DNA from 2 places in the Mycetocola sp. CAN_C7 genome. Region 2 is predicted to be linked to the other one. Evidence: predicted binding sites of a transcription regulator. Region 2 holds the regulator's gene; the other holds the start of a gene.
What was found. The regulator HrcA, encoded in region 2, represses chaperone genes, less so after heat shock. The targets are predictions, from matches to a motif close to TTNGCACTCGNNNNNNNCGAGTGCNAA.
Positions count from the first base shown of each region.

Region 1: groES (co-chaperone GroES) is a predicted target of HrcA. The motif match lies at 11,685-11,711, and genes of this name have one in related genera.

Region 1 covers NZ_JADOUY010000004.1:139,104-154,770, reverse strand. Annotated here, with positions in the region: gene IWX78_RS10135 (ABC transporter ATP-binding protein) at 1-839, shown strand, start outside; gene IWX78_RS10130 (ABC transporter ATP-binding protein) at 836-1,585, shown strand; gene IWX78_RS10125 (glycoside hydrolase family 2 TIM barrel-domain containing protein) at 1,649-4,753, opposite strand; gene IWX78_RS10120 (carbohydrate ABC transporter permease) at 4,750-5,682, opposite strand; gene IWX78_RS10115 (carbohydrate ABC transporter permease) at 5,679-6,620, opposite strand; gene IWX78_RS10110 (ABC transporter substrate-binding protein) at 6,617-7,957, opposite strand; gene IWX78_RS10105 (TetR/AcrR family transcriptional regulator) at 8,105-8,722, shown strand; gene IWX78_RS10100 (ABC transporter substrate-binding protein) at 8,784-10,064, opposite strand; gene rarD (EamA family transporter RarD) at 10,215-11,210, opposite strand; gene groES (co-chaperone GroES) at 11,313-11,609, opposite strand; gene IWX78_RS10085 (class I SAM-dependent methyltransferase) at 11,754-12,941, shown strand; gene IWX78_RS10080 (SRPBCC family protein) at 13,044-13,517, shown strand; gene IWX78_RS10075 (nitroreductase family protein) at 13,527-14,342, opposite strand; gene IWX78_RS10070 (hypothetical protein) at 14,346-14,675, opposite strand; gene IWX78_RS10065 (hypothetical protein) at 14,689-15,667, opposite strand, start outside.
Region 2 covers NZ_JADOUY010000002.1:477,922-493,588, forward strand. Annotated here, with positions in the region: gene IWX78_RS05960 (PhoH family protein) at 1-927, opposite strand, end outside; gene IWX78_RS05965 (HIT domain-containing protein) at 920-1,276, opposite strand; gene IWX78_RS05970 (16S rRNA (uracil(1498)-N(3))-methyltransferase) at 1,325-2,059, opposite strand; gene dnaJ (molecular chaperone DnaJ) at 2,061-3,152, opposite strand; gene hrcA (heat-inducible transcriptional repressor HrcA) at 3,232-4,254, opposite strand; gene IWX78_RS05985 (DUF4870 domain-containing protein) at 4,463-5,131, shown strand; gene hemW (radical SAM family heme chaperone HemW) at 5,145-6,368, opposite strand; gene IWX78_RS05995 (DUF1990 family protein) at 6,399-7,052, opposite strand; gene lepA (translation elongation factor 4) at 7,057-8,907, opposite strand; gene rpsT (30S ribosomal protein S20) at 9,272-9,532, shown strand; gene holA (DNA polymerase III subunit delta) at 9,627-10,655, opposite strand; gene IWX78_RS06015 (ComEC/Rec2 family competence protein) at 10,704-12,926, opposite strand; gene IWX78_RS06020 (helix-hairpin-helix domain-containing protein) at 13,106-13,753, opposite strand; gene leuS (leucine--tRNA ligase) at 13,867-15,667, opposite strand, start outside.

The DNA.
Region 1 (15,667 bases), on a different contig from region 2:
GGCTCACCGCGGTCGACGTCGAGCACCTCGAGATTCCGCGCGGGGCCATCACGGCCCTGATCGGACCGAACGGTGCAGGAAAGACGACCCTGTTCAACCTCCTCACCGGATTCGACAAGCCGGACACCGGCACCTGGACGTTCGACGGCAAACGACTCAACGGCGTCCCGGCGTTCAAGGTCGCCCGGATGGGTCAGGTCCGCACCTTCCAGCTCACCAAGGCGCTCGGGCTTCTCACCGTTCTCGAGAACATGAAGCTGGGTTCTCAGAAGCAGGCCGGGGAGAACATCCTCACCAGCCTGGTGAAGCCGCTGTGGCGCAAGCAGGAAGAGGAGATCGAAGAGCGCGCCATCGAGATCCTCGCCCGGTTCAAGCTCGACACCAAGAAGGACGACTTCGCTGCAAGCCTCTCGGGCGGACAGCGCAAGCTCCTCGAAATGGCCCGGGCGCTGATGAGCTCTCCGAAGCTGGTCATGCTCGACGAGCCGATGGCCGGGGTGAACCCGGCACTGACGCAGTCCCTGCTGGAGCACATCCTCAACCTCAAGGCCGAGGGCATGACCGTGCTCTTCGTCGAACACGACATGCACATGGTGCGGCACATCGCCGACTGGGTCGTCGTCATGGCCGAGGGGCGCGTCGTCGCCGAGGGCGACCCGGAGACGGTCATGCAGGACGCAGCGGTCATCGACGCGTACCTCGGCAGCCACCAGGACGTCGACCTCGGAGTGGTCACCGGACGGGTGTCCGGTGAGAAGACGGCCGAGGTCGACGAGCTTCTCGCCGAAATCGACGCCGAGCACACCGGCAACACAGCGAAAGACGAGGACGACAAGTGAGCGCAACGACCGCACCCGAAATCGTCGTCGAGGTCACAAACCTCACCGCCGGTTACCTGCCAGGGGTCAACATCCTCAACGAAGCCAACCTGGTCGCGGCCAAGGGCGAACTCATCGGAATCATCGGCCCGAACGGCGCGGGCAAGTCCACGCTGCTCAAGTCGATCTTCGGGCAGGTCAAGGTCCGCGGCGGCGAGATCAGGCTGAACGGTGAAGACATCACGGGGCTCAAGGCCGACAAGCTGGTATCCCGCGGGGTCGGCTTCGTTCCGCAGACGAACAACGTCTTCCCGAGCCTGACGATCGAGGAGAACCTGCAGATGGGTCTCTTCCAGAATCCGAAGATCTACGCACAGCGGCTCGAGTTCGTCACCGGGATCTTCGCCGAACTCGGCAAGCGGCTCAAACAGCGCGCCGGCTCCCTGTCCGGTGGCGAACGCCAGATGGTCGCCATGTCGCGCGCACTGATGATGGACCCGCATGTGCTGCTGCTCGATGAGCCAAGCGCCGGCCTGTCCCCCGTGCGTCAGGACGACGCGTTCCTGCGTGTGTCCGACATCAACAAGGCCGGGGTCACAACGATCATGGTCGAGCAGAACGCGAGGCGATGCCTGCAGATCTGTGACCGCGGGTATGTGCTCGACCAGGGCACGGACGCGTACACCGGCACCGGTCGCGAATTGCTCAACGACGAAAAGGTGATCGGTCTCTACCTCGGCACGCTCGGCCAGGGCGACGACGAATAGCCCGCACCGGGCACGACAACGATGCCCCGCAGGCCTGGCCTGCGGGGCATCGTTGGTGGAGTCTCAGGAACCGGAGTCTGCCCGGATCCGGAACTGCAGCGACCGGGCCTCCGGCCGGAGGATGAAGTCCGGCCAGACGTCGGGGCCGCAGGCGCGCGATCCGAGCCCGTGCTGCGCGGCATCCAGATAGAGGAAGGTCCTGTCGTTCACCGGCAGCTCGTGCGGGTGCGCTGATCGAGCCACCTGCTGGGCGGTGTGCCTGGCGAGGCTGAACCCCGGGCGCCGACCCTGGGAGTCCGGCACGGTCTCGATCCGGAGCCACGGCCCTCCGTCGACCGTCAGGCCGAGGTTGCGGAGGTCACTGCGGTGACCGCTCTCCTGCGGCCGTGCGTACGGAGTCACGAGGTCATCGATGTCGGACCGGTGACGGCCGACCACCGCGGACCGGAGACTGTCCGGGTACGATTCGCGGGGTCCGAGGCCGAACCAGTCGGCGGAGTCGACCCCGCCAGGCAGGTCGAAACGCACCCCGAGGCGGGGCCACACGATTCCCCACTCCCCGAGGGGAACCAGGTCGACACCCAACCACAGGTCTTCGCCGTCGAACTGCCAGTGCTCGACGAGTAGAACGGCGAGCCGGGCATCCGCCGCCGCGTATCGCGAGCGGATGGTGAGGGTACCCTCGCCCTGGGAGATCTCCTCCACCCGGCCGTCGAGCCTGTCGAGTCCTGCCGCTTCCCAGACGACCGCGGACGATGGGGCCGGTGTCCCGTCGCCGTTGTTCAACCAGGGATCGTCGAGGTCGTATGCTCCGCGTCCGCTTCCACGGTCGTTGTCGGTCGGTGCCCGCCACAGTTCGACCCGCGGGCCGTCGACGCGCTGGCCGGCCAGACTGGCGAGCCTGCCGTGCTCGAACACGGCAGCGCCGAGCGTGAGCGTGCTGCTGATCGGCTGGTACTCGGTCGGTGTCCCGGGGCGACGGGGGGTCTTGACCCGGTCCGGCGCCCCGAGCGACAGCTGCGCGGCGACGAGCGAGTGCCCGGCAGAAGCCCAGGCGGCGTCCGTGGCGAGCTGCGCCTCCACGGTGAGCCAGGTTTCGGCCCCGCCGGAGGTCGAGCCGAGTCCGTCGGGAGTGACCGGCAGATCGACCGTGTGGGTGGCACCAGGAACGAGGCTTTCACCGTCGACCTCGAACTCGCCGGATGCGACGACCTCTCCGTCTTCCTCGACCCTCCAGCGGAACACGAGGTCAGACGCGTCTGCCGAATGCCGCCGGTTGGTGATCGCGACGACCGGTGTCCCCGTGTCGTCACGGTGGAGCGCGAGTCGGATCGGGGAGACGATCTGCTTGTACTCGAACAGTCCGGGGCTCGGGGTGGAATCAGACAGCACCATGCCGTCCATCACGAAGTTTCCGTCGTGCACGACCTCGCCGAAGTCTCCGCCGTACCCGAAGTACTCGGTTCCGTCTGCTGTCGTCGTGCGGATGCCGTGATCGCGCCACTCCCAGACGAAACCGCCGTGCAGCCGCGGGTACCGGTCGACGAGGTCCTCGTACTGGTCGATCGCACCAGGTCCGTTGCCCATGGCGTGCACATACTCACAGAGCAGGAACGGCTTGGTCCGCTGGCGGGCCGATTCCGCCGCCGAGCAGCCGAGCAGGAGGCTGCGGGAGTCGTTCCGGCCGATGGCATCCGTCTCGGGTACCGAGGAGTACATCCGCGAATAGACATCCGTATACGCACCCGTGTAATCGCCCTCGTAGTGCACAGGACGCGAGCTGTCACGGGCATGCGCCCATGCAGACATGGCCGCGAGGTTCGAGCCGGTTCCAGCCTCGTTGCCCAGCGACCACATCACGATCGACGGGTGGTTCTTGTCACGTTCGATCGTGCGTTCCATGCGGTCGACGTATGCGTCCCGCCAGCGGGGGTCGTCGCTCGGGTTGTCCGCCCAGTCGTGGGCGACGAAGCCGTGCGTTTCGAGGTCGCATTCGAGCACGACCCAGAACCCCAGCTCGTCTGCGAGATCCAGGAGGCGCGGGTGCGGCGGGTAGTGGCTGGTCCTGATCGCGTTCACGTTGAACTGTTTCATCAGGATGAGGTCGTCCATGGCGAAGTCTTCATCGAAGACCCGACCGCGATCGGGGTGTGTCTCGTGCCTGTTCATGCCGTGGAAGACGACGCGGCGGCCGTTCACGAGAAACAGCCCGTCGGTGATCTCGACGGTTCGGAAGCCGAGCCGGAGCGAGATCGTCTCAGCGGCATTGGAGATCGTCGCGTCGTAGAGCACCGGCTTCTCGGCCGACCACGGTTCGACGTCGTCGATCAGGACGGATGCCACGTCCGACGCCGATTCCCAGGTCACGTCGACGCCGAGGGCAGGAACCGAGAGGGTGACCGGGTATGCGTCTGGTCCCGCAGTGACTTCGGTCTCGAGCCGACCGACCCCACGGTCGGTGGCGTCGCCCGAGAAACCCGCTCGCACCCAGACGTCGTGGATGCCGCCAACCGGTCTGGCCTGGAGGGTGACGTCACGGAAGATGCCGGGGAGCCACCACTGGTCCTGATCCTCGAGGTAGCTGGAAGCGGACCACTGGTGCACCCGAACGACCACGACATTCGAACCGGGGCGGACAGCATCCGTCACGTCGAATTCCTGGGCCAGGCGACTTCCGACGCCGACGCCGATCTCGATGCCGTTGATCCACACCTTGTATCGCGACTCGACACCGTCGAAGCGGAGCACGATGGCGGCAGCGTCAGACCAGGATTCCGGCAGATCGAAGGTTCGACGGTAGTCACCCGTCGGGTTGGCGTCCGGGACGTTCGGCGGGTCGGCGGGAAACGGGAATTGCACGTTGGTGTAGATCGGCAGGCCGTACCGGCCGTCCTGCTGCAGCACCCAGTGTGAGGGTACAGGCAGAGTGTCCCAATTGGCATCGTCGAAGTTCTCGCGTGCCACGTCCTCGACCGCCTCACCGTCAGGAAGCACTCCGCCTGCCCCCGGAGCGCCCGGCGCTCCACTGAGCAGGCGAAAACGCCAGTCCCCGTTGAGCGACTGCACCGGGGCGTCTGTGCGAAGCCACGATCGGGCGGGCGTGCGCCGACCGGAGCCTGGACCGGTGTCGGTGAGATAGGAGACGTTCGCTGATGTTGCTGGAGTCACGACTTGACTGATCCTTCGGTTAGGCCGCCGCGCCAGAAGCGCTGCAGCACGATCATGGCGATGCCGAGCGGAATGATCGACAGGAGCACACCGCCCGTGGTGAGTTCATAGAACTCGGGAAGCCGGTCGACCTGGCTCAACCAGTTGTTGAGGCCCAGGGTGATCGGGTAGAGGTCGGAGTCCGAGAGCATCACCAGCGGCAGGAAATAATTGTTCCAGATGCCGACGAGCTGGAAGAGGAACACGGTCACGAGCGCCGGGGTGAGAATCTTCAGTCCGATGGTGTGGAAGATCCGGATCTCCCCCGCACCGTCGATACGCGCCGCTTCGACGAGGGACGAATCCACCGTGGCCTGCGCATAGATGCGACAGAGGAACAGTCCGAACGGTGAGACGAGCGACGGGAGCAACACACTCCAGTAAGTGTTCGCGATGCCCATCTGGCTGAACAGGAGGAACAACGGCAGTGCCGTCGCCGTTCCCGGCACGAGGACGCCTCCGAGGATCGTTCCGAAGACGAGGTTGCGTCCTTTGAATTCGTACTTCGCCAGCGCATACCCGCCCGCTGCGGCGAAGTAGGTGGCAAGGAGCGCGCCCACCCCGGCATAGAGCACCGAGTTCGCGAACCAACGGACGAAGATGCCGTCGTCGTAGCTCAGCACCTGGCCGAGGTTCTCCCACAGCGAGATCGTCGGAGCGAACCAGAACCCGTAGGTGGAGAACAGGTCCTCCGTCGACTTCGTCGCCGCAACGACGACCCAGTACACGGGAACGAGGAAGTACAACGCCACGATCGTGAGGATGCCGGTGACGATGATCGTCGATGCGCGGTTCGTTCGGGTGCGCCTGCGCTTCGCTTGATCGTTCGCGTTCGTCGCCGACGGATCGACGGTCGTCTGCCGAGTGGACACGGTCGTCGGTGCGGTCATGACTTTTTCCTGTTCGTCAGTTTCAGGAAGGTAAAGGAGAGGGCGAAGGCGACGACAGCGATGAGCACGGCCTGGGCGGCGGCGACGTTGTAGTCGTTGTACGCGAACGCTGTCGTGTACGCGCTGAGGTTGGGCGTGTACTGGCTGTCGATGGCCGGGGCCACTGACTGCAATACCTGCGCCTCCGCGAACAGTTGCAGCGTGCCGATGATCGAGAACACGGTGGTGAGCAGCAGGGCCGGTCGGATCAACGGGAGCTGGATGCTGGTCGCGAACCGCAGGGTCGATGCACCGTCCACCTTCGCTGCTTCGTACAGTTCGACCGGGATCGACTTCAGTTGCGCGACGATGATGAGCATGTTGTAGCCGGTGTAACTCCACAGAACGATGTTCGCGATGGACCACAGCACGGTGTTCGCACCAAGGAAGTCCGGGGTCAGCCCGAACAGTCCGGCGATGTCGAACAGCGGTGAGAGCCCGGGAACATAGAGGAACGACCAGAGGATCGTGGCGATCACACCTGGGACTCCGTACGGCAGGAAGTACGCGGCCCGGAAGACTCCCGGCCATTTCGCCGAAGCGGACTCGAGCATGAGCGCGAGGACAGTGCAGAGCACGATCATCACGGGCACCTGAACCACACCGAACAACAGCATCCGGCCGATGGATGCCAGAAAGTTGCCGTCGGCGAGCGCCTGGGCGTAGTTGCTGAACCAGGCGAATTCGCTCGTCACGCCCTCTTCACCGAAGAGGCCTCGCCGAGTGACCTTCGTGAAACTCGAGCCGATCGCAACGACGATCGGGAGGAGGAAGGTGAGCACGAACAGCGCCAGGAACGGGGCGAGAAGCATCCACGGTGCGCGCGTCGTCGCTGCGATCCTGGCACCCCGTTTTGCGGCGGGGCGCTCGCCAGCGCGGCGTTCGATCGTCGAGGTCATGACTCCTCCTTGCGAATGCTGAGACCCTTGTTCTCGAAAGATTTCATGATGAGCTGCTCGGAGGTGGCGATCGAGTCGACCAGTGAGGTTCCGGATGCCTTGCGGCGGAAACCGTCGCTGAGGATGTTGAAGGACTGCTGGGTGGTCGGCCACCACGACCAGTCGGAGTTCTGCTGCTCGGTCGCCGGAACGAAGATTTCTTCGTTGTAGCGCTGTCCGCTGAAGAACTCGGACGGCTCTTCACGCTTCGAACCGATCACGTCGGGTGACGGCGACCAGCCGATTCCGCTGTTCTCGATCATGGCGTCGATGCCCTCCTGCGAGGTGGTCATCCACACCGCGAACTCGAGTGCTTCTTTCGGATGGGCGCTGTTGGCGAAGACAGCCGCGGTCGACCCGCCCAGGTAACTCGAGCCGAATCCGGTGTCTCCCCAGGTCGGCATCGGCGCGACCTCCCACTTGCCCGAGCCGTTGCTCACCCCCTCGATGAGGGCGTCGCCCCAGCTGGCCGTGACGACGGAGGCGATCTGGCCGTCCGCGGCCGCGGCGAACCACGCGGGCGAGTACGCCCCGTACCCGGTCTCGACGAGATCGTCGTCGATGGCGGCGTCGAAGAAGCGTGCGACGCCCAGGGTGGCTTCGTCGGTCATGTTGATCACCCAGCCGTCGTCGTCAGCGCGCAGCCAGTTCGCGCCGGCCTGCGTGGCGATGGCAGCGAAGAACGACGCGTCTGCGAGCGGGAAGCAGTCGATGTACGCGTCTGCCCCGCGTAGTTCGCGGGCGAGCGCAGCCCAGTCGTCCCAGGTCGACGGTGCGGATCCATCCACCGTCGCGAGAACCTCAGGCTGGTAGAACATCGCCATCGGACCGGAGTCCTGCGGGATGCCGTAGACACCGTCCACGTAGCTCACCTGGCTCCACAACGTCTGGTCGTACAGCGATGCGTACTCGTCAGCTCCGTACCGTGACAGGTCGACGAGGCCGTTCACCAGCATGAACTCGGGAATGGAGCGCATCTCGACCTGACCGATGTCCGGCCCTCCACCTGCGGCGAGCGCCGCATACAGCCGCTGGTATCCGCCGTCGTTTCCGCCGGGGATCCAGACGGCTTCGACCTGGACATTCGGATGCGAGGCGTTCCAGACGTCAGCGACCTTCTGGAGGTCCTTGAGCCAGGCCCAGTAGGTGAGGGTGATCTTCTCTCCACCGGCAGCCGGAGCAACCGTCGGAGCTGAATTGACCGAGACGGTGCCCGGTGTCGCGCATCCGGTGAGCACGGCGATGGCCGCGGTGCTCAACCCTGCGCCGAGGAGTTGGCGTCGTGTGAGTGGTGTCATGTGCCTTCACTTCGTCGTGGCGGAACAGTCGTATGCCGCCGCCAGGCGGTGGCATGCCCGGGGACCGGTTTTTCGACGCTAGCACAGACTTCGAGCAGATACTCGAATTTCGTCTCAGTCGGTCCCGACCGGCGGTACGCTGTCGCCATGAGCATGAACGAGGCTGGTGCGGCTCGCCGCGGACCGTACGCCAAATCGGCTGAACGCCGCCGCTCCATCGTCGCGGCCGCGCACACGGTCTTCGCCGCCCAGGGGTACAGGAGCGGCTCCCTCCAGGACGTCGCCGACCTCGTCGGCATGAGCCAGACGAGTCTCCTGCACTATTTCCCGAAGAAACAGGATCTGCTGTTCGCCGTCCTCAACTGGCGTGATTCGATCACGGGAGACGGCACGACTCCCCCTGACCTGGACGAGACATTCATCGATGCGGTGGTGCGGCAGGCCGCGTACAACGAGGAGTACCCGGGCGTGATGGAGCTCTACACCGTGCTCTGCGCCGAATCGCTGACCGCAGCCCACCCCGGTCGGGACTTCTTCGTCACCCGGTTCCACAATCTCCGCCGAGCTTACGTCGAGGTGTTCGAAGGGATGGAGCGAGACGGCCTCCTGCGACCCGGAGTCGATTCCAGCCGCGCCGCCGCATCCCTCGTCGCCCTCTGGGACGGCATCCAGACCCAGTGGCTCCTCGAGCCGGATGCGATCGACACTGCTGCGTGCCTGCGCGACTACCTGCAGTTGCTGACCCGCGACGCATCCGGGGCCTGACCACAATCCCGGTTAACGACAAGCAGGGCCACGGTTTCCCGTGGCCCTGCTTGTCATGTACTTAGTTCGCGATGCGCTCGTACGTGTTGTCTTCCAGGTACTGGAAGATACCGATGGTCGCTTCGGTCGGGTCACCGTTCTCATCGAACGTGATCGGGCCGGAGTTACCGTCGTAGTCAACGGTCGTACCCTCGTTGATCAGCTCAGCACATTCGGTGAACGTGCCGCACTTCTCACCTTCGCCCGCGCCGCCGGAAACTTCCTGCAGCTTCTCGGCGATGTCGGCGCCCTCGGTCGATCCGGCCACCATGGCAGCGAGAGCGATGAGAACAACGGCGTCGTAGGACTCGGCCGCGTAGCTGAAGTCCTTCAGCTCGTCGTTGCCTTCACCCTGCCAGAACTCCTGCAGCCGGTCGGTGAAGTCACCGAGCGAAGCAGTGTCGAGGCCCGGGAGCGTTCCCTTGGCGCCCGTGAGGGTGCCTGCCGGGAAATCGGCCGAGTAGTCAGCGAGGTTGCCGTCGACGAAGTACAGGTTCTCTGCCGGGTAACCGGAGAGAGCAGGAACGATCGTCTTCGTCTCCTCGAACGCGATCAGGGCGATCGCGTCGGGGTTGGCCGCTGTCAGCGCGCTGATCTGCGCGTCGAACGAGGTGTCACCGGTGTTGTATGACTGCTCCTCGACGACCTCGCCGCCAGCTGCCTCGAACGCTTCAGTGGTGAACTGGGCGAGGCCGGTTCCGTATGAGTCGTTCAGGTAGAGGATGCCAAGGGTTTCCTTGCCGTCTTCGGCGATGAGGTTACCGAGGACCTCGCCCTGCAGAACGTCGCTGGGAGCTGTTCGCCAGAACAGTCCGTTGTCGTCCCACGTGGTGAAGTCGGCCGACGTGTTCGCCGGGGAGAAGTTGATGACGCCTGCACCGGTGACCTCGTCGATGAACAGCTTCGTGACACCACTGGATGCCGCACCGATGATGGCCGAGACACCCGCCTGGAGCAGTCGCGGAACCTCGGTGGCGTATGCCTTGTTGTCGGTGTCGCCTGAGTCGCCGTACTCGACATCGATCTCGATGCCAAGGTCAGCGTCGTTGATCTCCTTGGCGGCGAGTCCGACACCTGCTTCTTCGGGCGGGCCGAGGAATGCCAGGTTTCCGGTCTGGGGCAGCTGCGTTCCGATCTTGAGGGTCAGGTCGCCTGCTGGCGGCTCGTTGCCCCCGCCGTCGCCTCCGCCTGGGGCCGAGCATCCGGTGAGAACCAGCGCGCTGGCTCCGAGGAATGCAAGCCCACTGAGAGTGGCTGTGCGGGTGCGTGAGCGGGAGGCCGTAGCCCGGGTGAAAACGCCCATGTTGCTCCTTGCTGTGTGTCGTATCCAAAGGACAGTGCTCTGTACTGTCGTTGTGCCAACCTATTCGAGCAACCGTCGGCGAACAATACATCCGGGTTACATCCGTGTAACAGGGGCGCAATCGTTACAGTCCGTGATCTTTTCCCGCGATCAGAGCCGCGACTGAGACGTTTTATTGCGCCGGAGCGCCGAGCGTCGCGCGCTGGCCGCCATATCGACCATCAGAACGACGAGGGCGATCCAGACCAGTCCGAACCCGATCCAGCGTTCGATCGGCATCTCTTCACGCAGCACCAGCACTCCGACGAGAAACTGAATGACCGGAGCGAAGAACTGGATGAACCCCATCCAGACGAGCGGAAGCCGTCTCGATGCCGAAGCGAAGAACAGCAGGGGAACGGCGGTGACGACCCCGGTACCGATGAGAAGTGCCGTGTGCCATGGCCCGATGGTGCCGATCGTCAGGCCGCTGGTGACTCCGACGATGACGAGTTGCACGACGGCCACCGGCAACAGCCACGCCGTTTCGAGTGTGAGCCCGGCGACGGCATCCACTCGCTGACCGACCCGCTTCTTGATGTAGCCGTAGAAGCCGAACGAGAAGGCGAGGATGAGGGCGATCCAAGGCACGCCGTTCGCACCGATGGCGAGGACGAGAACGGCGACGATGCTGATGCCGACCGAGATCCACTGGATCAGGCGCAACCGTTCGCGCAGGAAGAAGACGCCGAGGAACACGGTGACGATCGGATTGATGAAGTAGCCGAGCGCCGCCTCGACCACCTGGTCGCTGAGCACGCCGTAGACGTAGGTCTGCCAGTTGACGAAGATCAATGCGCCGGCGAGCGCCATGGTGAAACTGATCCGCGGGGTGAGGAACAGCCGGATGAACGGCTTCCACGCCCGGGTGACGGTGAGCAGGAGGGCGCAGAAGATCAGGGAGAAGATCACCCGGGCGGCGACCAGCTCGAACGGCCCCGTTGGCGCCAGGAGCAGGAAGTAGAGCGGCAGGCCACCCCAGAGGGTATATGCGGTCACAGCGGATGCCAGTCCCGCGCGATTCAGACGGGCGGGTTCCTGGTCGGCTGCGACCGCGACACCGCCGGTAACGACATCGAGATCGGCGGGGTCAGAGGCGGCAGGCACCCGTCGATGCTACTCGCTGTGCCCCATGCTCCCGTCGGTTAAACGGACGAATCCCGGATGGTTTCCGCCATCCGGGATTCGTTCGCGTAAAACGTGCGGTCCTTAGCGGACCACCACAGCGAGAACGTCGCGAGCCGAGAGAACCAGGTAGTCCTGGCCGTCGAACTTCACTTCGGTTCCGCCGTACTTGGAGTAGATGACCTTGTCGCCGACGGCGACGTCGAGCGGAACGCGGTTGCCGTTGTCGTCGATGCGGCCGGGGCCTACTGCTTCGACGACGCCCTCCTGGGGCTTCTCCTTGGCGGTGTCAGGGATGACGAGACCTGAAGCAGTTGTCTGCTCGGCGTCGACCTGCTTGATGACGATGCGATCCTCGAGCGGCTTGATGGAGACCGACACGGTTGACCTCTTTCTGAACTAAGACTTGAGTTAGCACCCTCACATCGAGAGTGCTAACGCCAGTCTAGGCATCCGCTGGCACTCTCGCAACGTGAGTGCCAATCGGGCGACCGCCGGGGTGGCAGCGCTTGGTAGGTTTGCGGGATGGAAAGAGCCGAGCTCCTCGCGTTGCTGACACCGGACGGCCTGACCCTCCTCGACGATGTCTCCGGTTCCGACACCGGCGGAGACCCCGTCGCCGCCGTGTCCCGGCTCCGTGCGGCCGGCCACTCCCCCGCCCTCGTCGCTGCCGTCCTCACCCAGGCTCGCCTGCGAGTGAAGGCACGTTCCAAGTTCGGGGACTTCGCATCGCGGATGCTGTTCACCGAAGCCGGTCTCGAACAGGCGACCAGGCTGCGCGTCGCCGCGCTCCACGCCGGCCGTTTCGAGCGCGCCGGACTCACGAACGTCGCCGACCTCGGCTGCGGGATCGGCGGGGACGCCATGGCGTTCGCTGCACTGGGGCTCCAGGTCACCGCCGTCGATGTGGACGAGGTGACCGCGACGGTGGCGAGCTACAACCTCGCCCCGTTCGAATCGTCGAGCGTCGAGCATCGGGCGGCGGAAGACGTCGATCTGACCCGATTCGACGCTCTCTATTTCGACCCGGCGAGACGCACGGCCGGCCACGCCAACACGTCGCGGCTGACCAGGTACGCCGATTACACCCCCTCACTCGACCTGGTCTTCGAGGCCGCAGCGACCCGGCCGACCGGGGTCAAGCTCGGGCCCGGCTTTGACCGCGACCTGATCCCCGATGAGGCCGAAGCGCAGTGGGTAAGCGTCGACGGGCAGGTGGTCGAGCTCGGGCTCTGGTTCGGCGCACTCGCCCGGATCGGCATCCGGCGGTCTGCCCTCGTTCTCGATGCTGCCGGAAGTCACGAGATGCACGCAGCGGCAGACAGTGAGGACGTCGACGGCGGCCCGCTCGGCGCGTATCTCTGGGAGCCGGACGGCGCTGTGATTCGGGCGCGGCTGATCGGCGATGTCGCGCGCTCGCTCGACGCCCGCATGCTCAGCGACGGCATCGCATACCTGACCGGCGACAGGGAGGGGACGACTCCGTTCGCGACCGGGTTCCGGGTGCTCGAGCGTTTCGCGCTCGACGAACGAACGCTCAAGCGCGAACTCCGCTCACGCGGAATCGGCACGCTCGAGGTCAAGAAACGCGGAGCAGACATCGACCCGGCGGCGTTCCGCACCCGCATGGGTCTCAAGGGCCCGAACAGCGCCACTCTCGTGCTCACGCGGGTCGATGGAAGGCACGCCGCTCTGCTCTGCGAACGGCTGTGACAATCCCTGTCACGCCCGGGGGCCGCGTCGCAACCCCCTCGACAGCGGATCGTGCCCGTGATGGGCTGAGGACCCATCCACTACGAGAGAGAAGGATGCCCCATGGCTACCGTCCACTCCGATATCGACGTCTCAGTACCGATCTCCACCGCTTACAACCAGTGGACCCAGTTCGAGTCGTTCCCACAGTTCCTCAGCGGCATCGACGAGGTCGTCCAGACCACGGACACCTCGACCCACTGGAAGGTCTCCATCGCCGGGATCAACCGCGAGTTCGACGCCGAGATCACCGAGCAGAACCCCGACGAGCGGATCGCCTGGAAGAGCACGGGCGGCGAAGACCACGCCGGTGTCGTCACCTTCCACCGCCTCAGCGACGCCGAGACCCGCATCTCTGTGCAGCTCGACTGGAAGCCACAGGGCCTCGTCGAAAAGGCCGGCGCCCTGCTGCAGGTCGACGACATCCAGATCGGTCACGACCTCAAGAAGTTCAAGAAACTGATCGAGTCGAACGGCTTCGAAACCGGCGCATGGCGAGGCAACGTCGACCGGGAGCCGGACGCGACCGGTCGCTGACCACTGGTCTCAGGCCGGGTCGGATGCTCCCTGCGGGGTGTCCCACCCGGCCTGAGGCGTTTCACAGGTGCCACGGAAGACGTACTGAGACGGGAGCTTGCGCTCGTGGCTCGACCAGTCGATCGCTGGGCGCCGTTGCTCGGGCGGAAGATAGCCGAGCCGGTAGACCGCCATGAGTTCGAGGCTGTCGGGAACCTGCAGGAGGGCCTCGATCTTCGCCCAGTTGCCAGGCACCTCCATGGGGAACGACACGAACTGGATGCCCATCCCGAGTTCCGCGGTGGCCAGCCACACGTTCTCCATCGCCGCGCCCATGCTGAACACCGAGTAGAACGACGAGAGCTCCCCCGGCCGATACTCCGCCCGGTCGAGCATCACTCCGATCAGCAGGGGTGACCCTGCCACGAGTTTGCGGTTTTCTTCGCCGAGCTTCTGCGGAACTCGCATCGTGTTCATGAGTTTCTGGCCGCGCGAGGTGAAGACCTGGCTCGTGAACGGCCGCAGGGCGGCGGGCAGACGATCGAAGAGCATCCCGTCACGTCTCGTCGCCATCTCTTCGGCGCTGAATCGGAAGTACGGTTTGTAGCGCTCGAAGAACGTGCCGTTCGACATGGCTTCGGTCATGCTCTCACCACTGATCGCAGCGATCTGTTCGATGGTCGATTTTTCTTCGACGATCACGAAGCGCCACGGCTGGCTGTTCAACTGCGACGGTGCACGGCCGGCGAGTTCCATGAGGAGCCGCTGGTGCTCTTCGCTGACCGGGTCGGGGAGAAACGGACCGTTGGTCGTTTTCCTTCGACGAACGACGTCGAGAAATTCCACGTGCTACCTCCAGGCTTTGATGAGGCTCGCCACGAAGAACGGTGCGGCGCTGAGAGCCGTTCCGATGTGCCGACGCGAGTGCGAGCTGATGGCGGGAATGAGGATGAGCGGAACCGCGGCGGGGAGCAGCAGCCAGCCGGCCCGGTTGCGGCTCCAGAACAGCGAGCTGGTTGCCGCGCCGGCCAGCGTCGCGGTGGAAATGTACAGGGCATGGTGCACCCAGTGAGCTCGCCCTGTCGTGAGCGTTCCCGTGGCGACGGCTGTACCGAGAACGCAGTTCGCCAGGTAACTGGTGGTGGCGGCCGTGAACAGCACGGCGGGTTTCACGGGCACGACGGACTCTTCGCTACGACGCGGTCAGCGCGAGCCAGGTGACCACGCTGTACACCAGCCAGCCGACAGAGAGGACAAGGCCGACGAAGCCGGTGACGATGGCGGCGAGCGCAGTCCCTGCGGCCTGGGGCTCACGCGCTCTGGCAAGGAATCCGAGCACGATTGCGACGATGGCAAGCGGAAGAGTCCAGCCGAAGATGATGCCACCGATGACGCCGATGACGCCGAGCACCAGACCCGTTGTTGCCCTCCTCGACGCGGGTTTCGCTGGAGCAGCGGCGGCGAGCGGCGGCATCCCGTAGGTCTGGGCGTAGCCCGGGGCGGACGCCGCCGGCGGCTGGCCGTACGCCGCCGGAGCCTGCGAGCCGTACTGCGGCGGAGCCTGCTGCCCGGAAGGCGGCGGGGCCTGCTGCCCCTGCGTGCCGAATGCGGGCGGAGTCTGGTAACCGGAGGCCGGGGGAACCTGGTAGCCGGAGGCCGGTGGAGCCTGTCTGGCCTGCGGCGGCGGTGCCTGCTGGCCGTACTGCGGCGGAGCCTGCTGGCCACTCTGCGGCGGAGCCTGCTGGCCGGAGGCCGGAGGGCGCTGCTGGCCGGAAGCCGGCGGTGACTGCTGGCCATACCGCGGCGGAGCCTGCTGGCCGTACCGCGGCGGAGCCTGCTGACCGGCTGCTGGCTGGGGGTGCTGACCGAATCCGGGGTTGCTCGGCGGCGCGAAGCTGGACGAGGACGGCCCGGAGGGCTGGGGCACAGGCGACGGGGGGCCGGAGGACGGGGGCACAGGCGGCGCATGCCTGGCCTGGCCGTAGGGGTTGGGTGGCGGGCTGGCTGTGCCGGAGTATCCGGTGTTTCCTCTCGGCCGTTCTCCACTCGACTCGCTGCCGGCCGGTCGTTCACTCTCAGCCGGGGATACGATCCCGGTGGGAGGCGTCGTTTCGTCTGGGGAGCGTGGCGCGTCGGGGTGCACAGGACTCTCGGCCTGCGGTGGAAGCGGG
Region 2 (15,667 bases):
GTCGCTGGTCAGGCGGGCGAAGTGGATGTCGTCGACGTCTGACAGCACGCGCGTCACGAGACGGAGCCCCGATGCGCCCTCTGGCAGGTCGATCTGGGTGATGTCGCCGGTCACGACGATCTTCGAGCCGAAGCCGAGCCGGGTGAGGAACATCTTCATCTGCTCGGGTGACGTGTTCTGCGCCTCATCGAGAACGATGAAGGCGTTGTTGAGCGTGCGGCCACGCATGTAGGCGAGCGGCGCGACCTCGACCGTGCCTGCGGCGAGAAGCTTCGGCACCAGTTCGGGATCCATCATTTCGTTGAGCGCGTCGAAGAGCGGGCGCAGGTAGGGGTCGATCTTGTCGGTCAGAGTGCCAGGGAGGAACCCGAGCCTCTCCCCCGCCTCCACGGCTGGACGCGTGAGAATGATCCGTTCGACCTCTTTGCGCTGGAGCGCCTGCACGGCCTTGGCCATGGCGAGGTAGGTCTTGCCGGTTCCGGCCGGGCCGATCCCGAACACGATGGTGTTCTCATCGATCGCGTCGACGTATTCCTTCTGGCCGAGCGTCTTCGGACGGATGCTTTTGCCACGCGACGTCAGGATGGCCTGCCCGAGAAGGTCGGCCGGTTTGCCCGAACCGTCTTCGAGGATGCGTGCTGACGAGAGAACCTCCACAGGCTCCAGATCCTGGCCCTGCCTGACCATGTCGATCAGTTCGGCGATCAGACTCTCGGCCGCGCGGACCTGCGCTGCGTCACCGGTGAGGGTGATGTCGTTTCCCCGGACGTGGAGCGAGACAGACGGGTACTGCTTTTCGATGGTCGTCAGGAGACGATCCTGCGCCCCGAGGAGTCGCACCATCGCGACGCCGTCGACATGCAGCTTTGCCTCAGCGATATCCGGACGGATGTCCTGGTCATCGGCGGGAAGTAGCGGATCATTCATTTTCGGCACGTGGATCCTCTCCGAGGTCGCCGATGAGTACGTGAGCATGAACGTGGAAAACGGTTTGTCCTGCGCGTTCGCCGGTGTTGAAGATGAGACGGAACTGCCCGCCGTGTGGGTCTGCAAGCTCCTGGGCGAAAGCGATGAGCTCGGCCAGCAGGGCCGGATCACCCGCGGCCAGCTCGGCGACGGTGGCGAACTTCCCGGTCTTGGGGATGACGAGGATGTGGACCGGGGCTTTCGGCGCGATGTCGTTGATCGCGATGAGCCGGTCGGTCTCACCGACGATGGTGGCGGGAATCTCGCGCGCGATGATTCGGCTGAAGATGCTGGGTTCGGTCGTCGACATGGTCCTATCCTACGAAGCCCCGGCGACGCGCGGGTGCCGGGAAGCCGCTCACCAGCGTCCGAGGGCCGCGTTGAGCACCGCGATCGCAGCAGGTCCCGCTGAGGACGTGCGGAGGATCGTGTTTCCGAGCCGTACCCGTTCGGCGCCCGCGGCGGAGAGCGCGTCGAGTTCATGGCCACTGATCCCACCCTCAGGGCCGACCACGAGCAGCAGGTCCTTGCCGTCCGGGTCCGGGGCGAGCGCACTGAGCCGATCCGTTGCTGTCGGGTCGAGGAGAAGAACCCGGGATGTCGCGGCCAGCCTTTCAAGGTCCGCGCTCGTCGCGAGTGGACCGACCTCGGGGACGTAGAAGCGGATCGACTGCTTGGACGCTTCCCGCACGATGGTCTCCCACCGGGAACGGCCCTTCTCTTTCTTGGCACCCTCCCAACGGGAGACGCTGCGAGAGGCTGCCCACGGGAGGATCGCTGACACTCCGAGTTCGGTTGCGGCCTGCACGGCCATCTCGTCGCGATCACCCTTCGCGAGAGCCTGCACGAGCACGAGACGGGGCGTGGGCTCCGGCTCGCTCTCGACGGAGGAGATCCGAACGCCGACCGTTCCCGGTTCGGTGGATTCGATCCTGCCCGTCGCGATCAGTCCCCGGCCGTTGCCGATCAGGATCTCGTCACCGACGCGCGACCGGTTCACGGTCACTGCGTGCTTCGCCTCGGCACCGGTGAGGTCGACGAGAGCCCCGACGGTGGTGCCGTCGAGGTCCTCCCGCAGGTAGAGGCTGCTCATGTCAGCCGAGGAAGCGGTCGCGCAGCTTCGAGAACAGTCCCTGCTGGAATGAACCGAGCTGGGCACCCTTCTGATCGCGCCCCGCGGCGAAGGTCTTGATCAGTTCGCGCTCACGGTGGTCGAGGCGGGTGGGGGTGACCACCTGCACGCCGATCCGAAGATCTCCTCGCCCGTTACCGCGCAACTTCGTGACTCCCCGCCCCTTGACGGTGAGCACCTCGGAGCTCTGAACACCCGGCTTCAACTCGACGTCGACGTCACCGTCGAGGGCGTTGATGGTTGTCGTGACGCCGAGGATGGCATCCGTCATCGGCACGTCGAGGGTGCAGAGCAGATCGTCGCCGTTGCGGCTGAACCGATCGTCGCTGCGCACCTTGATCTCGAGGTAGAGGTCGCCGTGCGGGCCGCCGGCCGGACCGATCTCGCCGCTGCCCGGCATCTGCAGGCGGAGTCCGGTGTCGACTCCCGCCGGGATATCGACGGGAACCGTACGGCGATCGCGCACGCGCCCCTGACCCTGGCAGGTGACGCACGGGTTGGGGATGACCGTCCCGTACCCGCGGCAGGTGCCGCACGGGGTCGAGGTCATGACGTTGCCGAGAAGCGAGCGGACGGCGCGCTGGATCGAGCCGGTACCGCGGCAGATGTCGCACGTGATCGGCGAGGTGCCCGGCTGGCAGCAGGATCCCTGGCAGGTGTCACAGAGAACCGCGGTGTCGACCTCGAGGTCGCGATGGGTGCCGAAGATGACTTCGGCGAGGTCCACCTCGACCCGCAGGAGCGCGTCCTGGCCGCGTTCACGACGCGATTTGGGTCCGCGTTGCTGCTGACCGCCGAAGAAGGTGTCGAAGATGTCGCCGAACCCGCCGAACCCGCCGCCCATTCCGCCGGATCCGCCCATGTCGTACTGCTGGCGCTGTTTGGCGTCGCTGAGCACGTCGTATGCGTGGGTGACTTCCTTGAACCGTTCGGATGCCTCTGCACCGGGATTCACATCGGGGTGCAGCTCGCGCGCGAGGCGTCGATACGCCTTCTTGATCTCGTCTGTGGTCGCTTCGCGCGACACTCCGAGAACTTCATAATGGTCAGCCACTCAAGGCCTTTCGTCGTGGGGTCGTCGTTGTGCTCGGGAAACGACCGGGGGGATGGTGAGCTGTGCCGAGTCCAGCAGGTCAGTTGTCGCCGAGCTGGTGCGACAGGTATCGCGCGACCGCTCGGACGGCTGCAAGATTGTTGGAGTAATCCATTCTCGTCGGTCCGAGCACGCCGAGTCTGGCAAGTTCGCCAGCAGAGGAACGATAGTTGCTCGCGATGATCGAGGTTTCCCCGAGCCCGAACGACGCGTTCTCCCGGCCGATCGACGCCGATACCCCGTTCAGATCGACCGCCATCTCGCCGAACAACCGCAGAAGCACCACCTGTTGTTCGAGGGCCTCGAGCACCGGGTAGATGCTTCCGGTGAAGTCGTCCTCCGTGCGGGCGAGGTTTGCGGCTCCGGCCATGACGAGTTTGTCGTGCCGGTACTCGTCGAACTGTTCGGCCAGGGCGTGGGTGACTCGGGCGACGAGCAGTTCGTCTTCCTGCTCGGATTCGGTGCGAATGGCGTCGAGGATCGCCGAAGATGCGTCGACGTTCGTTCCACCCAGTCTCGCATTGAGCCGACCCTTCAAGCGCTCCAGGCGTGGGGCGTCGACCGGATGTTCGATCTCGACAACGCGCTGCTCCACCCGCCCGGTGTCGGTGATGAGCACGGTCAGCAGACGGTGTTCGGTCAGGCCGACGAGCTCGACATGACGAACCTGCGCCCGGGCGAAGGAGGGATACTGCACGATCGCCACCTGGTTCGTGATCTGCGACAGCAGACGCACGGTTCGCAGGAGAACGTCATCCAGTCCGACCGACTGGCCGAGGAACGTTTCGATGGCTTCCCGCTGCGCCGGCGACAGTGGTTTGCGATCGGCGAGCTGATCGACGAAGAGGCGGTAGCCCTTGTCTGTCGGCACCCGTCCGGACGACGTGTGAGGAGCAGAGATGAGTTCTTCCTCTTCGAGCTGCGCCATGTCGTTGCGGATCGTCGCGGCGGAGACGCCGAATGAATGCCGCTCGACGATGGCTTTCGACCCGACGGGCTCACGGCTGGCGACATAGTCCTGCACGATAACGCGGAGGACTTCGAGGCTTCTCTCGGAAACCATGTGCCCCTCCTCCCGCTGAACCGGCCTCGAACCTTTGGCACTCCAAGACCCTGAGTGCCAATTCTAGCGCGCGCCTCGCGGGGGAGGTAATTGCCGAACGCCCTGAACAGCAGTACTTTTAGCTCAAGCCCGCCACGACAGTTCCTCAGCAGGAACGCGTATGGACGGGCGCACAGTGCATCAGCGCCACCGATCGAAAGGCTTGGCCATGACCGACCCCAACGCGCAACCCCCGGTTGATCCCGCCCAGAACCAGCCGCAGCAGGCGCCCCAGCCACCGCAGCAGCCCCAGGCACCGCAGCAGCCATACGGTGGCCAGCCGCAGCAGCCGTATGGCGGTCAGCAGCCGCAGCAGCCCTATGGCGGTCAGCAGCCGCACCAGGGCCAACAGGCTCCCTACCAGGGGCAGCAGCCGCCCTATGGCCAGCAGCAGTATGGCCAACAGCCTCAGCCCGGCCAGCAGCCTCCCCAGTACGGCTACCAGGGGCAGCAGCAGGCAGGAGCACCGCTCACGCAGGCAGAAGACAAGCAGTGGGCGTCGTTCGCTCACTTCGGTGGCGCACTCGGTGCGTTCCTCGGCGCCGGAACCGCTGGGTGGATCGCTCCGCTCATCATTTTCCTGGTGTTCAAGGACCGCGGACCGTTCACTCGCCAGGAGGCGAAGGAATCCCTGAACTTCCAGCTCACCGTGACGATCTTCGTTGTCGGACTCTACATCGTCGGCACGATCCTCGCCTTCGTGCTCATCGGCTTCCTGCTCTACCCGCTGGCCTGGATCGTCGGAGTACTCGGAATCATCTTCGGCATCATCGGCGGCGTCAAGGTCAACAACGGCGAGGCGTACCGCTACTTCTTCGCCTTCCGGATGGTGAAGTAAGCAACCGACCGGTTCATTCGGTCAGCCTGCGGACGACCGCGTCCGCGAGAAGCCGCCCGCGCAGGGTCAGTTCCACTGTTCCGCGCAGGGCGGCTTCGGCGTTCACGAGCTCGTCTGCGATCAGTCCCGCCACAGCCGTCCTGGCTTCTGCGGCGAGCGATGGGATTGCGATCCCCTCCCGCGTCCTGGCCTCGAGGAGAACCCGTTCGAGTTCCCTGGTCGAGGCATCGAGCGTCTCACGTCCGGCTCCGGGTGACAGGCCCTCGCTCATCCTGGCGGCATACGCAGCCGGATGCTTCACGTTCCACCACCGCACACCCCCGATGTGGCTGTGCGCCCCAGGCCCGATTCCCCACCAGTCCTGGCTACGCCAGTAGGCGAGGTTGTGACGCGAACGGAACTCGGCCCCCTTCGCCCAGTTGCTGACCTCGTACCAGTCGAACCCTGCGGCCGCGAGCCGTGCGTCGACGAGCTCGTACATATCGGCCTGCAGGTCTTCATCCGGTCGGGCGACGAGGCCTGACCGGATCTGACGTGCCAGTTTCGTGCCGTCCTCGACGATGAGCGAGTACGCCGACAGATGGTCGGGATGGGTGCTGAGCGCCGCATCGACGGATGCCGACCAGTCGTCGATGCTCTCCCCCGGTGTTCCGTAGATCAGGTCGACACTGACCTGTAGTCCTGCCCGCCGTGCCCAGTCGACGACGAGAGGCACCCGATCGGGATCGTGGGTGCGTTCGAGAGTGGCGAGCACGTGGGGAACGGCTGACTGCATCCCGAACGAGACACGCGTGAATCCTGCGTCCGCGAGGGTCGCCAAGTACTCGGCGTCGACGGAGTCCGGGTTCGCCTCCGTGGTGACTTCGGCTCCCGCGGCGATGCCGATCGAGTCGCGAACGGAATCGAGCATCCGCACCAGGTCGGTCGCCGGCAGGAGGGTCGGGGTGCCTCCGCCGAAGAACACGGTGCCTGCGGGTCGGTCGGAGAACCCGGTGGCGCGGAGGGTGGCACCGGCGAAAGCGACCTCGGCTGCGGCCTCCGACGCGTAATCCGACTGTTTCGCCCCACGCAGCTCGGTGGCCGTGTAGGTGTTGAAATCGCAGTAGCCGCACCGCACCCGGCAGAAAGGAACGTGCAGATAGACCGACAGCATCCGATCCGATGCGCCGTCGAGTACGGATGCCGGAAGGGCGCCATCGAGGGGCGCCGGGTCGGCGATGGGCTGGGGCCCGGCCATCAGGGAGACCGGAAGGGGATGCGGTTCACGTCAGGCCGTCGGGGTCGACCACAGCGGCGAGAGGGAGCGCAGGAATGCGGTGGTGAATTTCTTGCGCCTGGCCTTCACCAGTGGCGGGACGAGGCGGTAGAGCAGGGAGACGGATCGCGTGAACGAGCGCACCTCGAACCAGACGGAGTCGTCGTCGCGTCGCTCGACCCGGAACGACTCCTCGCCGCTCACGCGGTGGGCGCCGACGGTCCCGTACGCGAAGGACACCGATGTGGGTTCCTCGACGACGTAGACGATCCGCACCCGTTCGTCCATCCGGAACGCCCCGACATGCCCGCGGAGACGGGCCGTGGACCCCGACGCCACATATGGCGTGCCGTCGGCCGCGAACCGTTGCTCGCCGGACACGGCGATGGGTTCGAGGGCTGTTCCGTCTTCGGCGTATCGGATCCCGCCGTATCGCTGTCCGGCCTCGGCCTTGACCTCGAGAACGTCGAGTCCTGCACCGCGAAGCACGTCCCAGCTCAGCAGGGATGCGGTCGCCGACTCGAAACGCTCGACCCCGCTGCCGAGCCTGATGGACGCCTCATACGGTGTGAAGCCGCGCGGCGGGTAGGTCATCAGGTCGTGGGCCTGTGTCGCCCCGACCGCCGCATAGTCGACGGGCTGGTCTTCGAAGTTGCTCCGGCGCATCCGCTTACTTCTTGTCTTTCGTCTCGGTCTCCCCGGACAGTGCGGCGATGAACGCCTCCTGGGGGACCTCGACCCTGCCGACCATCTTCATACGCTTCTTGCCCTCTTTCTGCTTCTCGAGCAGTTTGCGCTTGCGGCTGATGTCGCCGCCGTAGCACTTGGCGAGAACGTCCTTGCGCATGGCGCGGACCGATTCCCTGGCGATGATCCTGGCCCCGATGGCAGCCTGGATCGGCACCTCGAACTGCTGCCGAGGGATGAGTTTCTTCAGACGTTCGGTCATCAGCAGGCCGTATGCATAGGCTTTTTCGCGGTGCACGATCGCACTGAACGCGTCGACCTGTTCACCCTGCAACAGGATGTCGACCTTGACGAGGTCGGCGCTCTGCGAACCGGACGGCTCGTAGTCGAGTGATGCGTAACCCTGGGTGCGGCTCTTGAGATGATCGAAGAAGTCGAAGACGATCTCGCCGAGAGGCATCGTGTAGCGCAGCTCGACCCGGTCTTCACCGAAGTATTCCATGCCGAGCAGGGTTCCTCGCCTGCCCTGGCAGAGTTCCATGATCGTGCCGACGTAATCCTTCGGCGAGAGGATGCCGACCTTCACCATCGGCTCCTCAACCGACGCGATCTTGCCGCCGGGGAACTCGCTCGGGTTCGTCACCGTGATGATCTTCTTGTCGTCGGTGGTGACTTCGTAGGTGACGCTCGGTGCCGTGGCGATGAGGTCGAGGTTGAATTCGCGCTCGAGACGTTCGGTGACGATCTCGAGGTGCAGAAGTCCGAGGAAGCCGCACCGGAACCCGAACCCGAGGGCGACGGATGTCTCCGGCTCGTAGTTGAGCGACGCGTCAGACAACTTGAGCTTGTCGAGGGCGTCGCGGAGCACCGGGTAGTCGCTGCCGTCGATCGGGTACAGACCGGAGAACACCATCGGTTTCGGGTCGGTGTAACCGGGAAGCGCCTGGGTCGACGGCTTCGTCGCGGTGGTGACCGTGTCTCCGACCTTCGACTGGCGCACGTCCTTCACCCCGGTGATGAGGTACCCGACCTCGCCGACACCGAGGCCTTTCGTCGGGGCGGGCTCAGGCGAGCTGACCCCGATTTCGAGCAATTCGTGAACGGCCCGTGTCGACATCATCTGGATGCGTTCGCGCGGGCTGAGGTGGCCGTCGATCATCCGGACGTAGGTGATGACGCCCCGGTAGGTGTCGTAGACCGAGTCGAAGATCATGGCGCGCGTCGGTGCGTTGGGGTCGCCGACCGGGTTCGGAATCTTCTGCACGACGCGGTCGAGGAGCTCCTCGACGCCGACGCCGGTCTTCCCCGACACCTTCAGAACGTCTTCGGGTCGACCGCCGATGAGATTCGCCAGTTCCTTGGCGTACTTCTCCGGGTCGGCGGCCGGAAGGTCGATCTTGTTGAGGACGGGGATGATCTCCAGGTCGTTCTCCATCGCCAGGTACAGGTTCGCGAGCGTCTGCGCTTCGATCCCCTGGGCGGCGTCGACAAGGAGGATCGCGCCCTCACACGCGGCGAGCGATCGGGACACCTCGTAGGTGAAGTCGACGTGGCCGGGGGTGTCGATCATGTTGAGCGCGTAGGTCTGGCCATCGAGCTCCCACGGCATCCGCACGGCCTGGCTCTTGATGGTGATGCCGCGTTCGCGTTCGATGTCCATCCGGTCGAGATACTGCGCGCGCATGTCGCGATCGGAGACGGCCCCCGTGACGGAGAGCATCCGGTCGGCGAGCGTCGACTTGCCGTGGTCGATGTGCGCGATGATGCAGAAGTTGCGGATGAACGATGGGTCGGTAGCGGCAGGCTCGAGTGCCTTCGCAGCTTTGGGGCTCACGCGTTCCTCAGGGTTTGTTGCTCGATGGGAATGGACTAACTCCCTATTGTCCCACGAACCGCAAGTGAGGTGATCCTGCGGTGCAGGCAACGGATGCCGTACATCCGTTCATCCGTCCCGAACGAGGGCGGTGTGGGCGCATAGCCGCAGCTTGTGACGGATGAAGGGGCCGCGAGTCGGGCGGCATCCGAACCACCCCCAGCCGCAGTTCGCGGTTCGCTCGCGACAGATTTCAGAGAATGCCCCAGAGGCTGGTATCGTTGCTCCTTGACTTGCGTGTGGGTCGCCCCGCACGATTTTCGCCGCAAAGCGCCCTCTCTCGCCCAGCGGCACTCCCATTCGAACACAACGGAAGCGTATAAACGTGGCAAACATTAAGTCGCAGATCAAGCGAATCGGCACCAACAAGAAGGCAACGGAGCGCAACAAGGCGATCAAGAGCCAGCTCCGCACCGTCGTCCGCCAGGCCCGCGAGGCCATCGTCGCCGGCGACAAGGTCAAGGCAGAGGCAACTCTCAAGACCGCCGCGAAGAAGCTCGACAAGGCCGTGAGCAAGGGCGTCATCCACCAGAACCAGGCAGCGAACCGCAAGTCGGCTCTCGCCAAGAAGGTCGCTGCACTCTAAGCAGCACGTCTTTTCACACAGGGCTCCGCTACTGCGGGGCCTTTTGTGTACCCCGATGCTCCCTCGACGGCCGATGCCGACGGCACCGTTTCGATCAGCGACCGCGCCCGGCCACGGTGTGGATCATTCGCTCCAGAGCGTAAACCGGGTCGCGCCCGCCACCCTTGACGTTCGCGTCGGTTTCAGCGAGCATCTGGATGCACCGCCCGAGGCCCTGATCGGTCCAGCCCGAAAGATCACGGCGTGCGCGGTCCACCTGCCAGGGTGCCAGACCGAACTGCCGTGCGAGGTCACCGGACGACCCGCGCCCGCCCTGGATCTTCGCCATCGTCCGGAGTTTGCTCGCGAACGCGGCGACGATCGGCACCGGGTCTGCTCCCGAGTCGAGGGCGTGGCGCAGTCCGACAAGGGCTTCGGCGTACCGGCCGGCGATCGCGGCGTCCGCCACCGCGAAAGCGTTGGTCTCCACCCGCCCGCCGTAGTAGCGGTCGACCGTGGCTTCGGTGATTTCTGAACCGCTGTCGGCGATGAGCTGGGCGCAGGCGCCGGCGAGCTCAGCGAGATCGTCTGCGAAGGCCGAAACCACCGCGCGAAGTGCCGCCGGCCGGATCGGCTTGCCCGCTGTCTTGAACTCGGCCGCCGCGAAATCGTACTTCTCGGACTCCTTCTTCAACTCGGCGCAGACCACCTCTATGGCGGATGCCTTGCTGGCCCGGACCGCATCGAGGAGCTTCTTGCCCCGGACTCCCCCGGCATGCCGCAGAACGACGTATGCGCCCTCGGCAGGCGACTCCAGGTAGGCGAGCGCTTCGGCCATGAATGAATCGGAGCACTTCTCGACGTTGGTCACCCGGATCAGCCGCGGCTCGCCGAACAGAGAGGGGCTTGCGAGGGTGATCAGCTCGCCGGGTGCATAGCTGTCGGCTTCGATGTCGTTCACCTCGAGGCTGGGATCTTCGGCTTTGAGGTAGTCGCGGAGCAACCGGATGGCCCGGTCGGCGAGGAAACCCTGGGTGCCCGAGACGAGGACGACGGGGGCCGGGCGAACGGAGTTCCAGCCCAGTTGGGGAATAGCGACCTTCGACGCCGCCTTCGCGGTGGTCGTACCACGCGCAGCTGCCACGGTTCACCTACCTTCCTCGACAAGACTACCGGTGACCTCCGACCCTCCTCAGCAGGCCCGTTCCGTCCAGACAGCCGGTTCCGATGCGGTTCCTCCGACCACGACGAGCCCGCACCGGTCGGTCCTGAAGGGCGTGGTGCCCACCTCGGCGAGCACGGCAAGGATCGAAGGGGTCGGATGCCCGTACCCGTTCTCTGCCCCGACCGACACGATCCCGATCCGGGCGGCAGCAGCCTCGTAGATACCCGGACTTTGATCGGCGGACCCGTGGTGGGCGACCTTCACGAGATCGACAGGACCACCGAGCCGGTGGCCGGCGACGATGCGGGCCTGTTCCCGTCCGCCGAGATCGCCGAGGAAGAGACCGCGGATGCCATCGGGGTGGTCCGGTTCGATAACGAGTGTCACGCTCGCCGCGTTCCCCTCCCAGAGCGAAGCGGATCGCGGCGGCGGCCAGAGCACCCGCCAGCCCGCGGCGCCCAACCGGCCCTCATCGCCGGAACTGACTCCTCGGACGACGGCACCGCCAGCAGCCAGCTCGGCGAGCATCCGTTCGTCTGCGGCGTTTTGTGGCGGGCCGGTGAGTACCTCGGCTGCGCGGCCGATCACGGCTCGCACCCCTCCGACGTGGTCGAGATCGAAGTGGGTGAGCACGAGCAGGTCGAGCCGGTCGATCGACAGCAGCTCCAGGCACTCCGCGACCGGGGCAGGCTCCGCGCCGGTGTCGATGAGCGCAACCGCCCCTGCGCTCCGCACCACGATCGCATCGCCCTGGCCGACATCGCAGGCGGCAAGGCTCCAGTCGTCCGGCATCGCCAGAGACGGCCCGATGCGCTGTGCGGCGAGAGTTCCCGCGTAGCCGCCTGTCGCGAGCACCAGCCCGGCCAGGCAGCACCCGGCGAGGAACCGCTTCCCGCGTTTCAGGGCAACGCCCCCGGCGACGGCGACCACGGTGAGCGCGGCGAGGCTGATCGCCCCTGCTGCTCCGGGAAGCCACGGCAGGGACGGGTTCGGTAGCGAGTGCACCGTTGTGGCGATTCCGGCGATCCAGCTGGCCGGGAGCCAGCCGAGCCACAGCAGAAGCCCGGCCAATGGTCCGCTGACGGGAAGCAGGATGCACCCCGCGAGTCCCAGGAGCGTCGCGAGCGGGGCCGCTGGCGCCGCCAGCAGATTCGCGGGGACGCCGAAGACCGGGAGCGCCGGGTTGAGGAGGATGAGCACCGGCTGGCAGGCGATCTGCGCCGCCATCGGCAGGGCGAATGCCGCAGCCAACCAGCGGGGCAGCACAGCGGAGAGCAAGCGGGTCAGCGGGCGGGTGAGTAGCAGCAGCCCGGCGGTGGCGAGGGCAGAGAGCACGAAGCCGTAGCTGCGTGACAGCCACGGGTCGGCGACCACGACCACGAGGACGACCAGGCTCAGAACGGGCAGCCCGGCGTGAGGTCGGCCGGCGCCGAGCGCGATCAGCACGGCGAGGGCCATGAGTGCGGCCCGAACCACGCTCGGCTCCGGTGTGACCAGCACGACGAACAGTCCGAGACCGACCAGGGCGCCGCTGATCCGTGCCGCCCGGGATGCTCCGCACACCGACAGCAGGCCGACGAGCACCGCCACGATGACCGCACAGTTCGCCCCGGACACTGCGGTGAGGTGGCTCAACGAACTCGATTTCATGGCATCGTCGAGTGAGGCACTCACCGCAGTGGTGTCACCGACTGCGAGGCCGGGTATCAGCGAGCCGCCGTTCCCCGGCAGGGAGGCCGCCGCCGAGACGAAACCTGCCCGCAGGTCCCGCGCCCAGGCCAGATAGCACGGGGGGCCTGACAGCACGGATACCGGTCGACTGGCGAAGAGAAGCACGGCGGCGCCGTCGCCGGGGTCGGTCAGTCGAGGAACGGCCACTACCTCGACGGCACTGCCGATGGCCACCGGTCGCTCGTCGTCGACCGTCGCGAAAACGAGTGCGGGTACCGCCGTGCGCCACCGTTGCTCCCCGATGCTCAGGGTGGTGAGAGTCCCGCGAATTCGTTGGGCAGTGCCGTCCTCGTCGTTTTCCCCGGCGCCGCCGGACCGGTCCCATACCGAACGACCGCCCCGTTCCTCGATCACCGACTTCTCGGTCACGTCCAGGATCACCGTCACGGTCCGCCCCGCGTCTGACGCCTCGACGAGCGGATGCGGTGTGCGGGCATCCGCCCTGGCGGCGACGGCCGTCGCAGCGAGCGCGGTCCCGAGAAGCGCCAGAGCGACGAGGGCCAGGCGGAGTGAGCTCACTTCGGCACTCGGATCATCGCGCCGGCTCGACCGCTGTCGGAGCACCACGACGCCGGTACACGCAGCCGCCGCGAAGAACGCCGCCACCGCGGTACCAGCCGCAGCACCTGGAATGCCGACCAGCACGACAGCTGTCAGCCATGCTGATCCGGCCGAAAGTACGATCCGGAGCGCGGGTGTCATACCGTGACCAGGTCGCGGAGGCCTTCGAAGGTCTTGTCGCCAATACCCGCCACCCCGAGGAGATCGTCGACACTCGTGAAACCCCCGTTTTCATCTCGCCAGGCGATGATGCGCTCGGCCATGGCCGGACCGATCCGCGGAAGAGTCTCGAGTTCTGAGCTGGTCGCCGTGTTGAGATTCACCTGTGCCCCTTCGCCGCCAGGAGCGGCCTCGCCGGGCGGAGGCGCGGCACCACGGACAGGGACAAGAATCTGTTCGCCGTCGCTGAGAAATCGCGCCAGGTTCACGGCCTGAGGGTCGGCTTCAGCGGTGTATCCCCCCGCAGCGGCGATGGCGTCGACCACGCGATCACCGTCCCGGAACCGGTAGACCCCTGGACTCGAGACGGCACCAAGGACATGGATGTACACGACGGCACCCGATGGTGCACTCGCCGTGGCGGTCGGTGTTCCTGAATCAGGCAGGGTGGTCACCTGTCCTGCCCCTCCGGAGAGGGTCACGACCACAGCGGCGACGAGTCCGCCGAGAAGCAGCAGCACGAGCGCTCCGACGCCGAGACGGATGCCGGACGAACGGCGCGACGCGAAAGGCAGACGCTCGGCGACACGGCTTCCGGGCGACCGCGCAGGGGCATGCCTGGCCATGTCGCCCAGCTAACCGTTCAGAAGGGCCCGCCGAGCGGTGGGGCGTCGAACTGGGGAGAGCGCACGAAGCGCCCGCCCCTGTGCAGGGACGGGCGCCGGCGTCACGCTGGATGTTACGGCTTCGTTGCGATACTCACGACCCGTGGGGGACGCACGACGACGTTGACGACCGACCGGTCCCCGATCGTCCGCTGGACGGCGGCGGATGCGCGGGCGAGTGCTTCGAGTTCGTCTGATCCGATCTTCGGCGAAACCTCGAGCCGGTCGCGTACCTTGCCGTCGACCTGCACGACACAGGTCACTGATTCCTCCACGAGGAGTGTCGGGTCCGCCTTGCGCCAGAGCACGTGCGCAACGGTGGGCTCGTAACCGAGCTGGTGCCACATGTCTTCAGCCGTGTACGGCGCGAACAGGTTGAGGGCGACTGCGGTGACTTCCGCTGCCTCGCGCACCGCAGCATCCGCAGGCCCTGCACCGGTGTCGATGACCTTTCTCGTGGTGTTCACGAGTTCCATCAGCCGGGCGATGACGACATTGAACTTGAACGATTCGACCAGGCCGGGTGCATCGGCGAGGAATCGGTGCGTGGCCCGGCGCAGCGCAGCATCCCCGGTCTTCCACACCACGTCAGGGGCGCTCGTGACATCGTGGGCGACGCGCCAGGCTCGTGCGAGGAATTTCGCGGACCCGGCCGGGGACACATCTGCCCAGTCGATATCGTCTTCGGGCGGTCCGGCGAAGACCAGCGTGACCCGAAGCGCGTCCGCACCGTACTGCTCGAGCTCGCTGGCGAACTCGACGAGGTTGCCCCGGCTCTTCGACATCTTCGAACCGTCCATGAGCACCATGCCCTGGTTGAGCAAGGAGGTGAACGGTTCGGTGAAACCGAGGTGACCGAGGTCGTAGAGCACCTTGGTGATGAAGCGCGAATAGAGCAGGTGCAGGATGGCGTGCTCGACACCGCCGACGTACTGGTCGACCGGAGCCCATTTGTCGGCCTGGCGCGGGTCGAACGCCATGGTGTCGGACTGCGGGTTCAGGTACCGCAGGTAGTACCAGGAGCTGTCGACGAAGGTGTCCATCGTGTCGGAGTCGCGCTTCGCCGCCGCCCCGCAGCGCGGGCACGGCACGTTGATCCAGTCCTCGGCGGCTCCGAGCGGGCTGGTCCCCTTCGGCTGCAGGTCGAGGCCATCAGCCGGCGGCAGCTGAACGGGGAGCTGGTCCTCTGGCACAGGAACTTCGCCGCACACGGTGCAGTGGATGATCGGAATCGGGGCGCCCCAGTAACGCTGCCGTGAGATCAGCCAGTCGCGCAGGCGGTAGTTCTTGGCAGGCGTGCCGAATCCGGATGCTTTCAGCGCATCGGTGATCTTCGCGATCGCCGTGTTCTTGCTCAGCCCGTTGAACGGCCCTGAATTGATCAGACGGCCGGGTCCGACCAGTGCCTCGCCGGTGTCTGCGGGGTTGGTGAGTGGCAGGTCGTCTGGCAGTTCGCCGTCGACGAGGACCGGGATGGCACCGGTCACCGGCTGGTTGGTGTCGACCACCACACGCACAGGAAGATCGAATGCCCGGGCGAAGTCGAGGTCGCGCTGGTCGTGCGCAGGCACTGCCATGATCGCGCCGTGCCCGTAATCGGCGAGAACGTAGTCGGAGACCCAGATCGGGAGGCGTTCGCCGTTGAGCGGGTTGGTCGCGTAGCGACCGAGGAATACACCGGTCTTCTCGCGTTCGGTGCTCAGCCGGTCCATGTCGGTCTCACCCTTGACCCGGTCGAGGTACTCGGTGAACGCCGCCTTGATCTCGTCCGACGTGTCCTCGACGAGCTCGGCCGCCAGCTCGGAGTCGGCGGCGACGACCATGAACGTCACGCCGTACAGCGTGTCAGGGCGCGTCGTGTACACGGGAACCGGT